Regions from separate parts of the Bacillus inaquosorum genome, predicted to be linked through region 1. Evidence: predicted binding sites of a transcription regulator. Region 1 holds the regulator's gene; each other region holds the start of a gene.

What was found. Region 1 encodes LexA, which represses DNA repair genes until DNA is damaged. Its sites were predicted from a motif close to CGAACATATGTTCG; they were not measured.
Region 2: a site for LexA is predicted at 2,600-2,613, ahead of M1M80_RS10570 (YolD-like family protein). Genes of this name have one in related genera too.
Region 3: a site for LexA is predicted at 2,590-2,603, ahead of M1M80_RS06965 (ImmA/IrrE family metallo-endopeptidase). Genes of this name have one in related genera too.

The regions. Positions count from the first base shown of each region.
Region 1 is NZ_CP096592.1:1,962,017-1,966,565, forward strand. It holds gene fosM (FosM family fosfomycin resistance protein) at 1-372, shown strand, start outside; gene M1M80_RS09795 (hypothetical protein) at 443-877, shown strand; gene lexA (transcriptional repressor LexA) at 1,265-1,882, opposite strand; gene yneA (cell division suppressor protein YneA) at 2,032-2,349, shown strand; gene M1M80_RS09810 (YneB family resolvase-like protein) at 2,368-3,021, shown strand; gene M1M80_RS09815 (DUF896 domain-containing protein) at 3,085-3,318, shown strand; gene tkt (transketolase) at 3,487-4,549, shown strand, end outside.
Region 2 is NZ_CP096592.1:2,166,930-2,171,478, forward strand. It holds gene sunT (sublancin transporter SunT) at 1-51, opposite strand, end outside; gene sunA (bacteriocin sublancin-168) at 109-279, opposite strand; gene sunI (sublancin immunity protein SunI) at 578-895, opposite strand; gene M1M80_RS10565 (Y-family DNA polymerase) at 997-2,241, opposite strand; gene M1M80_RS10570 (YolD-like family protein) at 2,234-2,566, opposite strand; gene M1M80_RS21695 (hypothetical protein) at 2,677-3,078, shown strand; gene M1M80_RS10580 (hypothetical protein) at 3,449-4,282, opposite strand.
Region 3 is NZ_CP096592.1:1,427,674-1,432,222, forward strand. It holds gene M1M80_RS06950 (PH domain-containing protein) at 1-315, opposite strand, end outside; gene M1M80_RS06955 (poly-gamma-glutamate hydrolase family protein) at 421-1,023, shown strand; gene M1M80_RS06960 (manganese catalase) at 1,097-1,933, shown strand; gene M1M80_RS06965 (ImmA/IrrE family metallo-endopeptidase) at 1,978-2,574, opposite strand; gene xre (HTH-type transcriptional regulator Xre) at 2,739-3,077, opposite strand; gene M1M80_RS06975 (hypothetical protein) at 3,255-3,434, shown strand; gene M1M80_RS06980 (hypothetical protein) at 3,421-4,257, shown strand; gene M1M80_RS06985 (ATP-binding protein) at 4,157-4,549, shown strand, end outside.

The DNA.
Region 1 (4,549 bases):
ACATCGATTGATTTTTATCAAAATGTGTTTGGTGCCAAGCTGCTGGTAAAGGGGAGAACAACAGCATATTTTGATTTAAATGGCATCTGGCTTGCACTTAATGAAGAACCTGACATTCCGAGAAATGACATTAAGGCGTCTTATACCCATATTGCTTTTACCATTGAAGAGCGGGAGTTTGAGGAAATGTCAGCAAAATTAAAAAGGCTTCAAGCCAATATTCTGCCTGGCAGAGAACGAGATGAACGCGATCGAAAATCGATTTATTTTACCGACCCTGACGGCCACAAATTTGAATTTCATACCGGAACCCTTCAAGATAGGCTTCGTTATTATAAACAGGAAAAAACGCATATGGAATTTTATGATTAAAACACACTCGAGATATCACACAGAACATATACATAAATCTCATGTATGGTAAAAATATGGTGAAGGGGGGATGAAGTTGAAAATAAAAATCTTGGCCTTATCGGCAGTTTTGATGTGTTTTTTTTGCATTGGCAGTACCCATGCGACAGCTTTAGATTTTGAGCACAAAACAGACTTTATTTTAAATGACAGTACAAAATCTTTTGTTTTGGAAAATATTAGTGATGTTCCGGCGATCGACTATTTTTTAGGCTATCAGTTTACGATCTTGGGGGCCAATACTTGCTCAGTTGAGATTAGACTTCAGCGGCTGGGGCTTACGGGGGATTATACTACGCTGAGCACGAAGCAATTCAGCGGCAGCTGGTTAGATTTTAGAGCTCAGGATAAGGTTTCTATTGACCCATTTCATCGATACCGTATATTTGCCGAAGAGCATTCAGAATACTGCACAAGTGTTCGGGTAAAGGGCAGTTATGGTATAGAATATTTTCATTTTGATTAAAGCTCACGACGATTAAGGAAGTGAGCTGTTTTTTAGTATATGTTGAACTAACTAAACTATGTACTAAATTTTCATAAAATTCAGTTGTCGCGCTCCTTAAATGAACATAAAGCCTTATCATTCCACGACCTCAGAAAATGAAACGTTTTTAAGAAGATAACGTCTAATGTTTTAAACAGACAACATTCATAAAAGTTTCCTAAAGGAAAGAAAATTTCTTGACTTCAACAATCTTTTGGTGGATAATTATGGTGTAAACATGATGTTCTTTTTCCTCCTATTCAGGCTCGCACCTAAAAGTTAGGGCGGGCCTGCTTTTTTTGAACAATAAACCCCCTCTCCATAAAGGAAGAGGGGGTTGTTTTATGCTTCTGATAGATCAATAGATTAATGGACGGTTCTGAACACGCCAATCACTTTCCCTAGAATGCTGACATTCTGCAAGATGATAGGTTCCATCGTTGGGTTTTCAGGCTGTAAGCGAATGTGAGTATCCTCTTTATAGAAACGTTTTACCGTAGCTTCATCATCTTCTGTCATCGCAACTACAATTTCCCCGTTGTTCGCTGTGTTTTGCTGTTTAACGATGACATAATCCTTATCGAGAATACCAGCGTCAATCATACTGTCTCCCATAATCTCCAGCATAAACACATGCTCGTCAGGGGGAACCATTCGGTCTGGAAGCGGAAAATATTCTTCAATATTTTCTACTGCTGTAATAGGAGATCCCGCCGTGACTTTCCCGATGACCGGCACATTAACGACCTGGCTTTGCGGAATGTCTACTTCTTCATCAAGAATTTCTATAGCTCTTGGTTTTGTCGGATCCCGTCTGATCAGCCCTTTTGTTTCCAAACGGGCCAAGTGACCGTGGACAGTTGAACTGGAAGCAAGCCCGACAGCCTCTCCGATCTCTCTCACGGAAGGCGGATATCCTTTTGATTTAACCTCTGCTTTAATAAAACGGAGGATATCAAGTTGCCTTTTTGATAGCTTCGTCATTTTTTGCACCTCAAAACGTCGATTTTAAGAAGATTATAGCATGATTTTCCTTACAGTACAAACATAGGTTCGAAAAAACAATTGACAGAAACGTGTGTTCGTATATACTGAAATTATAAAAAGGCGAACAAACATTCCTGTTGGAGGTTATGATCATGAGTAAAGAATCTATTATTTTTGTCGGTCTGTTCACAGTGATTTTGAGCGCGGTTATCCTTTTGCTGTCATATACAAGCAGCGGCCAGGAGCTTAATCAGTATGTTAAAATAGAAGTTCAGCAAGGCGATACATTATGGTCAATTGCTGATCAGGTAGCAGATAAAAAAAAGATAAACAAAAGTGAATTTATTGAATGGGTAGCTGATAACAATCATCTTCAGACGTCTGATATCCAGCCGGGAGATGAATTGGTGATTCCGTTGAAAAAGAAGCATCAGGATGCATATGAATTGGCAACTGTAAGATAGAGAGGATAGATAGAAAAAATGAAAGCACTCATTTATGCCCGCGTAAGTACAAATAAAGAACAGCAGGAGACTTCATTAAAGCGGCAGGAGGAGGAGCTTACAGCGATTGCAGCCGAGAACGGCCTGGAAGTCGTCAAAGTGATTTCTGAAAAAGCCAGCGGATATGAAATGGACCGGGACGGTGTATTTGAGCTGCTTGATGAGATCAAGAATTCGGGAATTGATGTTATTTTGGTTCAGGATGAGACTAGGCTTGGACGGGGAAATGCAAAAATCGCACTGCTTCATTGTATCTACAGAGAAGGTGTGAAAGTCTATACAACAGCTCACAGAGGTGAACTGGAGTTATCGGAGGCTGACTCGATGGTGCTGGAGATCGTCAGCATTGTGGAAGAGTACCAGCGGAAAATTCACAACATGAAAATCAAGCGGGGAATGAAGCGTGCAGTAAAAAACGGGTTTAAACCGCAAAAAAACCTGAAAAACCAACATGAAAACAGCGGAAAAGAAAGAATAGAGGTACCAATCTCAGAGATCGTCCGCCTAAGAGCGAATAAACTGACGTTCGCAGAAATCGCGGCTACGCTAAGAGGGTTTGGCTATGATGTGTCTAAAGCGACCGTCCACCGGCGGTTTCAGGAATACATAGAGAATGAAGAGACAGCCGAGTGAATCAGTTGTAAAACTCTTTTTGATCTAGTACTATATAGACAAAATGCAATAAAGGAGTTTAACATGATTTCAAACGCAAAAATTGCAAGAATTAATGAACTTGCTGCCAAAGCCAAAGCTGGCGTTATTACAGAAGAAGAAAAAGCCGAACAGCAAAAGCTCCGTCAAGAGTACCTGAAAGGGTTTCGCTCTTCTATGAAAAACACTTTAAAAAGTGTGAAAATCATTGACCCAGAAGGCAATGATGTTACACCAGAAAAACTAAAAAGAGAACAAAGAAATAACAAACTTCACTAATATAAGAGGAATACGGAAATATCGTATTCCTCTTTTGTATATACTATAAGCAAAACTTTTATGTGACAAAATTCAACAAGTTTCTCTCAAATTTAAGCTGAAACAGTTGAGAAAAAGTCGTCAGACATTTATGATGTAAGGGTACAACACATAAGGAAGGGGATTTTTATGGATACAATTGAAAAGAAATCAGTTGCTACCATTCGCACACTGTCAATAGACGCTATTGAAAAAGCAAATTCTGGTCACCCAGGGATGCCAATGGGGACCGCTCCAATGGCATACACACTGTGGACAAAATTTATGAACGTAAGTCCGGCAAACCCTGGCTGGTTTAACCGTGACCGTTTTGTTTTATCTGCTGGACACGGATCAGCACTTTTATACAGCATGCTTCATTTAAGCGGGTTTGATCTTAGCATCGAAGATCTTAAGGGATTCCGCCAATGGGGCAGCAAAACACCTGGACACCCGGAATTTGGACATACTGCCGGTGTTGATGCAACAACAGGTCCGCTTGGCCAAGGAATTGCCATGGCGGTCGGAATGGCTATTGCTGAACGCCATTTAGCGGAAACTTACAACCGTGATTCATTTAACGTAGTCGATCATTATACATACAGTATTTGCGGTGATGGTGATTTAATGGAAGGTATTTCTTCTGAAGCCGCTTCACTCGCAGGCCATCTTCAGCTTGGCCGTCTGATCGTATTATACGATTCTAATGACATCTCTCTCGATGGAGATCTTGACCGTTCATTCTCTGAAAACGTGAAACAGCGTTTTGAGGCCATGAATTGGGAAGTTCTTTATGTTGAGGATGGAAACAACATTGAAGAATTAACAGCGGCTATTGAAAAAGCACGCCAAAATGAAAAGAAACCTACATTAATTGAAGTGAAAACGACAATCGGTTTTGGTTCACCTAACCGTGCCGGCACATCCGGTGTTCACGGTGCGCCGCTTGGTAAAGAGGAAAGCAAGTTAACAAAAGAAGCTTACGCGTGGACGTATGAAGAGGATTTCTACGTTCCGTCAGAAGTATATGAGCATTTCGCTGCAGCGGTTAAAGAATCAGGCGAGAAAAAAGAACAGGAATGGAATGCCCAATTCGCTAAATATAAAGAAGTTTATCCTGAACTTGCTGAACAGCTTGAGCTGGCAATCAAAGGAGAGCTTCCGAAGGACTGGGATCAAGAGGTTCCTGTTTATGAAAAAGGAAGCAGCCTGG
Region 2 (4,549 bases), 200 kb from region 1:
ACTATTAAACTGTTTAGTATGAACATATTTCTGTTTCTTTTTCTTATTCAATTTCGATCCCCGCTTTAAATATGAGGGAATATTTAAAATATTCCCTCTACAAATGTTTTATCTGCAGAATTGACGATAGTTTTGACAAGCAACAGCTCCGCCACCACAACCAATTGTACCGCCACTAGCACATTGTAGCCACAACGCAGCACACTGAGCTTTTCCTAATCCACTACCTTTTTGGTTTTCGAGTTCCTCTAGTTTAACTTCTTTGAATAGTTTTTCCATTTGTAAAACCTCCCCATTTGTTTGCAATCCGGATTACATTTTTTAATATAAAGGAAGATTAATCTAAATTCAACCATATTTTTTTATTTTTTTTTGAAAATTATAAGAAAACTTGTTCATAAATTATAGAAAAAAAACCTCTATTACCTATCAATAAACAGAATTGGTTGTAACACACCAAACAAATTGACCATTCTGGATTTATTTTGAATTAATAATGATAAAAATTTAATTAAATTTTTAATAATGATAGATATAAAAAAGTACCTTCTATCGTAAGAAGGTACTTTTCTTATGTTCAAACACTAACCTTTTTATACTTTTGAATAAATTGATGAGCTCCATTTAAAAAAACTAGAAAACGCTTATTTGTAGTTTCAATAACAATTCTATCTGGTTGAGCATATGGCATACCAATTTTATAATCGATATTATCTGCAACTCCATACTTGTCTGACTCTTTAATACTAACTATTTGATTAATTGGAATTTCTGTTTTAGATAAACCAAATTTTAAGACTAAGCATTTTTCATCAAAACTATAACGTGTATTTAGGAAAACAGTAAAAATAAAGAAAAGTGCTAATAAAATGATTATCATAACTACATATTCCATATAATCACTCTTTCTTATGTTTTTATATAATTTTACCATGTTTTTTAACTTTTTAAAACAAAAAAACTTTAAGAGATGTGTTATATAAGTTTAAATTTATCTTAACTTTTATGTCCCCCAGTAAGCCCTGCTCTGTGAAGCGCAGTACCTGAAGGTGTATAAGAAACTGCTCTCAGAATCGCTTTCGATCCATACTTGCTTCTAATCCCATCCATTACAAACCCGAGTCTCCTTCTCTTTTCATTATTCACTTCAAACAGGCTTAACTGCTGATTAACATCATCCTCAATATTTGATAACGTAACTGAAATACTTCTCACTGTTTTACCTGAGTAAAACTTATTAAAGAGCATCAATTTATAAATATCCATTGTGATATTTGTGGGAAGCTCAATTGTTTTGGATCGATGAAACCCACCACCAAGCTCATCCTTGCTGTATCCAATTCCCAGGCTTATTGTTCGACCTGCTTTGTTATGTGTACGTGCCCTTCTTGCGACTTCCTCACAAATCTCCAAAAGAACAGCCTTAATCTCTTCTCTCCTTGTATAATCCCTCAGTAAAATCTGACTCTTACCAAAACTAATCTGACCCTGCATCAACAGAGCGCCTATTTCAGATAAATCTATTCCATGCGCATGATAATACAACTGGTTTCCCATTATTCCGAACTTCTTCTCAAGCAACTCTAATGGAAATTTAGCTAACTGACCTACAGTCGATATTCCCATCCGATTTAGGTTTCTTTCCATCCTCCCTCCTATCCCCCACATTTTAGACAAAGGTCGAACCTTCCAGAGTTTATTTGGCACATCTTCATATCTCCAACGTGCAATACCACTCTTTGTTTTCTTACTCTCCAGGTCAAGTGCAAGCTTACTAAGCAACATATTGTCCCCGATGCCTACTGTACACATCAAACCAAACTCTCTCCACATGCTGCTTTGAATTGCTTTGGCCATTTCTTCAGGATCTTCTTTTCCTACATCTAAAAAAGATTCATCAATTGAATAGGTATGTACACATTTTTCAGGAACAAACCTGTAAAACAGCTTTGTAATCTCAGTCGAAACTCTGATGAAAAGCTTCATTTGCGGATTTACAATGTGTATTCTTGGATCTTCAGGTATCTCAAATAGTCTCGATCCTGTTTTGATTCCAAAATCTTTTTTAAGTGCAGGAGATGCAGCTAACACTACACTTCCCTGTCTCTCCGTATTTCCTACAACAGCAAGATAACATGTTAAAGGGTTAAGCCCCATTGTTACAGCCGATACAGAAGCATAAAACGATTTCATATCGACACAAAGTATATTCTTTCGTGGAAATTGTGAGTAATCAATCATTGTATGTAACTCCTATGATGTTATTCATGTTGATATAAACTGTATTATCGTTCTGGTCTTTTACGTGAAGCTTTTGTTGTTCAAAATTAATGTAATGTACTCTGCCGGTAACATTTTCAACGAATCCGTTATTAAAGAGCTTGAATTTCAATTCTTTATTAAATTCAAGTGCCTCAGAGACGAGAAGATCCATCTCTTCAATTTGTTGGTCATCTAAGGATGGCTTTTCAATTTTTGATACATCAATCAAATCTTGTTTAAGTTGTGTTAAATGTTCTGGAAGCATCATTGATGTCCATTTGATTGTTCCTCGATCCCTAAGCATATCGACTCACTCCTTTATTGATCTAATATCAACAGAACAAATGTTCGATGTAAATGTTGGTAATAAATAAAACCCCCTTATAAAAGGAGGTTAATTAGGAGCAAATCAAGTTGCCATATTACTTTGGTTTCATTGAAAGAAATGTACGACAAAATGCTGTCAAAGTTATCGCAACGCTTCGCTTCTACGATCATCCTCTAATCAAAGTTGCAATAGATTTAGTTAGAATTCCAGATATAAAACATACAACTGTCATGATAGTCACCCAGATTAAAAAAGTTGGCTCTAACCCTATTTCAATTAGCATAAAAACTAAAGAGAGAACAAATATAACTAAAGTTGTTACCCATACTCTTTTGAAAATAAAGTATCCTATTATCCCTAAGATAAATGATACAGTCAGCAGTACAAGTAGTATTAAAAATGCAGGACCCCAAATGAGATATCCTCCTAATCTTATTCATTATGCAATAATTCAAACGTGCAATTTCCCATTCTTTTTTCGCTTTTAATGGTGTTGTATTAACCTTTTTCCCTGATTTTAAATCATAGGAGGTTATTTCTCCTAAGACATTCTCTTTTTGCATGTCAAACCCTTTAATAAGGACGTACATGTTACTATCATCAAATTTAATATCATTCAATAACATTTCACTATTGCCTGCATAGAATTTGAAAGATTTTTTCTTATTTATATTTAGTTTTTCATCAAAAAAGCTAACTTTTCCATTGCATGAGACAGCAACGATCTCATCATTTATTCTCTTTAATTTTGTTGGGATGAATCCATTCTCCATTACAACTTCTTTTTTGTTTTTAATGTCTCCTTATCAATCAATAGTATTTTTGAAGCTTCTTTTTCATTTACATTATCATTAATAGCTAATTAAATGTTCTTTCATCAAAAGTTTGGAATGCATCTTTATCATCTGTAAAATAAACAGTTTTATTTGGAATGGATGCCTTCTTTTCCTGTTTGTTCGTTTTTGGATTAATTGAGATAATGGACATATTCTCTTCATCACTCGTAATTGCGTAAATTTTATTATCTAGAACTTGTGCTGAAACAATCTCTCCATCAAGTTTAATTTGGTTTTTCTTTTGTTTGTCATCTTTCCAATAAACCAATTCACCTTGTAATCCTGAGTCAGTGTACCCAACGTTTATATCATGTAACACATAGTTCTCTGAAATGTTAATGAAAAAAGCTCCTTCATCTTCGGTTGCTTTAGATAAGCTTTTATCATTAAATTTCTTAATACGTCCAGTTTTGTTATTGATCATAAAATGGTTATTGCTTCTGTTTGAAGAAAAAAACGTATCATCTTTATTGGATGATGATGTGCTAAGATTAATTCCGTCCTTTATCATGATACTATCCTCTACTGATCCATCATCTTTATATATTGCTAACTCAGAACCTCTGTCTAATGTGTGTGAAAATCCAACTATAAAATCTCCTTTACTTATATTTTTTAATCCAGTTTTATTGTTGTTCCTTTCTGTCTTATTCCCTGTCGGTTGTAAATCACAAGAGCATGTGACTATAAGAATACTCATCAGAATAAAAAGGGCCTTTAGTCTTTTCATTTTTTCCTCCTTATGAAGCAACAAAACAATCGGTTTTAATCCGATTGTTTTGGCTTTTTCTGATTTGTTTAAATCATCATTTCTGTGGTGAAATATTACCGTATTGTCTGATTTGACTAATTCCATTGGACTAACAACAGTGTCCCATTTAATATTGTCAATGTCGTGTCCTTGGTTTTTCCAAGAACGCCATGCTAGTTGAGAGCAGTAGAATTTTTTTGTTGTTTTTTTGTCAAAGAAGTTTTTATTATATTTCTTTTTGGCGTCAGCCTGTTTCTCTGCATATTTTGCAGCATTTATATATTTATCATTATTTGATTTTCTAACCCATAGCCCATAAACTTTCTTTTTGCTTCCCCAGTTATTAGTATATCTACGAACTCCATCTTGTTT
Region 3 (4,549 bases), 530 kb from region 1:
CTTTGAGACAGCGGGAAGTTCCGCGCCGGAAATCCAAATTTTCAGCTCTGAATCAAGGTCAAAGCGGCCGGCGGTTTCCACACTGAATCTGGAAATGCTTTTGTACGGAATCGATTGAAATTCCGTTTTCTTGCCTGTGATGCCCTGCTTATCTACAAGAATAAGCCGCTTCTCAGTAAAGACAATTAAATCGCGAACCAGCTTAAACGCGGCATCAACATTCTCACCCTCCAGTAAAATATGAGCCACCTCTTCTTTCGCCGCAGCCGTTGACAGTGTTGACGCATTGCCAAGTAATCCATCAATAAATCCCATGATATACCTCCTGATACGTATTCTATCAAATCATACTATAAAAAGGTTTTCATTCATAGATGAGTAGAGTACACTGGTGCTGACTGGTAAAGGAGAGCGTTCAAAATGAAAGATATGTATGACAGCTTTGCAGCCCTTTCTGCTTCTGAATCAGAGTACCGGATTATTTATGAAGAAAAAAACGGAAGTGAACATATCGTCCTCGGTCCTCACGGCGGCAGAATTGAACCTGGCGTCAGTGAGCTGGTGCGGGCATTTTCCGAACAATGTTCCATTTATTTGTTTGAAGGTGTAAAGAAGCGAAACAACCGTTCCTTGCACCTGACAAGCACTCGTTTTGACGAGCCGCTGGCTTTAGAAAAAGTGAACGCCCACCATTATGCATTAGCATTTCATGGGTATCATGATCCAAAAACACCGCATACATTGGTCGGAGGCGCGGATCGTAAAAAAGCCAAGCTCATTTGTGAGCGGCTGATTGAAGCGGGCTTCAGTGCCGAGCTCACGAGTGAGAAAGACCGGCTGGCAGGTGTGCATCCGAAAAATATTGTCAATCGGACGAAAAGGGAAATGGGACTGCAATTGGAAGTAAGTACGGCACAGCGAAAAGCATTGTTCCGCAATTTTGGCTGCCGTGATGAAAGTTACACACAAAACGATTTGTTTTGTCGATATGTGGAAGCTGTTAAGCTTGGTTTTTATGATTGAATGAAACGGACCTGCACGATCGGCCTATTCCTTCATACGCTGGGGTTGTGCGATAGTGCAGGGAGGAATGAATATGTTTTATCATATTAAAGAGCTTCAATATCAGGCAAAGCCAGCTCATCCCGATCCGGTTTATGCGAAAAAACTTCAAGAGGTGCTGGGCGGCCAATTTGGCGAGATCAGTGTCATGATGCAATATTTGTTTCAGGGGTTTAACTGCAGGGCGGACGCCAAGTATAAAGATTTGTTATGTGATGTGGGAACGGAAGAGATCGGGCACGTGGAAATGCTGGCTACGATGATTTCCAGGCTTCTGGATAATGCACCCGCTGATGTACAGGAGGATGCTTATAAAAGCAATCCCGCTATTGCAGCAGTAATGTCAGGGATGAATCCTCAGCACGCTATTGTGTCCGGCTTGGGTGCGATGGCATCAGATAGTGAGGGCTATCCGTGGAATGCAAAATACATTATATCGAGCGGAAATCTGTTGGCTGATTTTCGCGCAAACTTAAATGCGGAAGCCCAAGGGCGCCTTCAGGTGACACGGCTTTATGCCATGACTGATGATCCCGGGGTAAGAGATATGCTGTCATTTTTGATTGCAAGGGATACTTATCATCAAAATATGTGGTATGCAGCCATTAAAGAGCTGGAAGAAAGAGAACGCGATATTGTCGTTCCAACGACGTTCCCGCGTGAGCTCGAAAAGCGGGAAGTGGCCTATGACCTGTTTAACTTTTCCAGAGGGGATGAGAGCTCACAAGGAAGATGGGCTCATGGCGAAGCCTTTGACGGCCGGGGTGAGTTCAGGTATATCCCGGCTCCGATTGCGTTCGCATCTGCGCCTCATCTTAAACCGGCGCCAATGTGGCTGCAGAATACCATGCCTCCGATGTCGAAATATTAATATCTATGCCGGGCTGAGGGCAAATGTCCCCAGCCCGTTTTTGATCAGCTGTATTTGCCGATTTGATATAACGCTTTTTCTTCAGCGACCTGCAAGTGCTGCTGATCGACTTCCTCGTACGCATTTGGCCGCTTATGTGATAATAAGTAAGCGAGCCGCTTCTGAAATTGAATACCTGCTTTACGCCGTTCAAACATTTCAAGCCTTTTTTCAGCAAATTCCTTTGTTACCCGGAATACCGTCGCGATTGTGGCAAGCGCCTGGCTTCTCCATTGCGGCAGTTCCATCTGCAACAGCATAAAGGTTGGCACACAGAAGTGGTACATAAATTGATTCGCTTGAAATTCCTGCAGTTCCCTGAAGAGCTTGTTCATCTGAAAATGGTTGCCTGCATGCTTTAACACGTGGCACAGTTCATGGCCAAAATCTTCCCATTGCTCTTCCCGTGATTTTTTTTGGTTCAATACGATACTGTACATGCCGTCGTATTTGACCATCATGCTTCCCATATCCTCAAAATGAACCCAAATATCCAGGTCCTGTGCGATTTTCAGCATGTCAATGTGATGGGGAGAGGTGATGCCCAGCCGGCTGTATAAATTTTTAACGTATTCCTCCAAATGTGATAAGTAATCGCCCAATTGAATACTCCCTTTCGAACGTGTGTTCTGTTTTTAGTGAGAAAGAAAAGCCCGTATAGGACTGGAAAGTGTGTTGAAATCTTTCCCTTTTCTTTAAAAAATAAACACTTTTTTCTTTATATCGGTCTATTTTTTATATGTTTTAGAGAACAGAGAAATGTTTATTAATTTTTCGGTTTGCGGTTCTTCTCTTTTTCTTTTAAATAGTTGATAAATTCGATGGCCTGCTGTTTGCTTTCTGGGGAAAAATCCTGCATATCACGGTATGCAAGCTGCAAGTCCGGATCTGAGAACATATCGTCCTCGGATTTTTTGTCTTTCCCTGTTAATAAGTAATCAGTCGTTACTTGAAAGTATTCAGCCAGCTTTTGGAGTGTGTCGTAATCAGGTTCGCTTCGCCCGTTTTCATAGTGGGAATATCGTGCCCGTGACACACCGATGTGAGATGCGATTTCTTCCTGTGTCCTTTTCCCTCTGAGACTCTTCAATCTGCTGCCTATCATACTATGACCTCTCTTTTTTAAACTCCCTAAGTTACTTATGATTATAGATACAATATGTATCAAAATAAAGTTATGATAAAAAAAGTATCAAAAATAACTTGATGATACAGATTGTATCGTTTATACTTGGTAACAGTTGATACGAAATGTATCAAAAAAGATTAGGAGAGTGATTACATGTATCCGATCCAAATTGTTTTTAGTAAAAATCCCATAGATCAGCGCCATCTCGGACAATCCGGCGGCACCATCTCGTTTACGGCATGCGGCCTTCCGGTGTTCCACTTTGAAACGCAAGAACAGTTTCTAACATACATGAAGTTAAAAGGAGAAGCGGCATACAATGAAAGTCGATAAAAGCTATCCTTTTCCTACCTATTCAGGATTATTGAATTCAGAACATTATGACAAAATCGGTCCGGCGCTATGGCTGTTTCTCTGGTTCATCAGCTCTACAACAAAAGAAATTGAAAAAGACGGAGTAAGCTGGGGAATCGTGCTCGGCCATAAGCCATTAAAAGCGAGAGAAATGGCGGCTGTATTCGGTGTGAGTGAAAAAACCGTCAGAAGATGGCTGGAGCTTCTCGAAACTCATGAGTACATAAAGGCTGTCCGTGCGCCATACGGACTGATGATTTCAGTAAAGCATTCCAAAAAATTCAGCTTCAGATCGGACAAAACTGCACACCAGAGCATAAAGGAACGGCCATTTTCGCCGCAGGCACCGGACACAGACGTCCGTTCAGATAAAGATAAAACAAACACATATACTGCTGCTGATGATGCAGTGGATCACATTGCGAAGCGTTTTACACAATTACGGTCGGCTCAAGAAGGACGCACCGTGTATCCTTCCTCAAGAGATTATCAAGCCATCGCCCGTATTGTCGCCATCGGCGTTCCTGTGACGCAAACAATCAAATGGCTTGAGGAATGCTTTCAAGCCTTTGAAAACCGCCGAACCGCCGCTTCAGAAACAATCAAGGCCTTTCGCTACTGCTCGAAATTCATTGAAGACCGATTTTTCGCGCAGCAGGCCAAAAAGAATGCCGCAATTCAACATGAGAGGATGAAAAAAAATGACAAAACGAACAATCGAGCAAATTTTGGACGAGCTGAGAAAAGGGAGACGTCCATTACTGGCGGACAAACCGGCCGAATCAGACGCAAGCCGGTATGATTGCCCGCGATGCAAGGATCAGGGAGGCTATCTCATCCGCCAGAACGGCCTGGAAGTCTGGACGATGTGCAGCTGTATGGCAGAACGAAAAGTGAAGCGGCTGCTCGGTGCTAGTGAGATTACCCCCGCCTTCAGACAGCTGGGCTTCAAAGAATTCTGCATTGAGGGAAAACCGCAGGCCATAAAAGACGCGTTTGAATGCGCAAAAGAGTATGTGGCGGATTATGAACAAATCAAGGACGCCCGGAAAAACAGCATCGGCCTTTTAGGACAGCCCGGATCGGGGAAAACG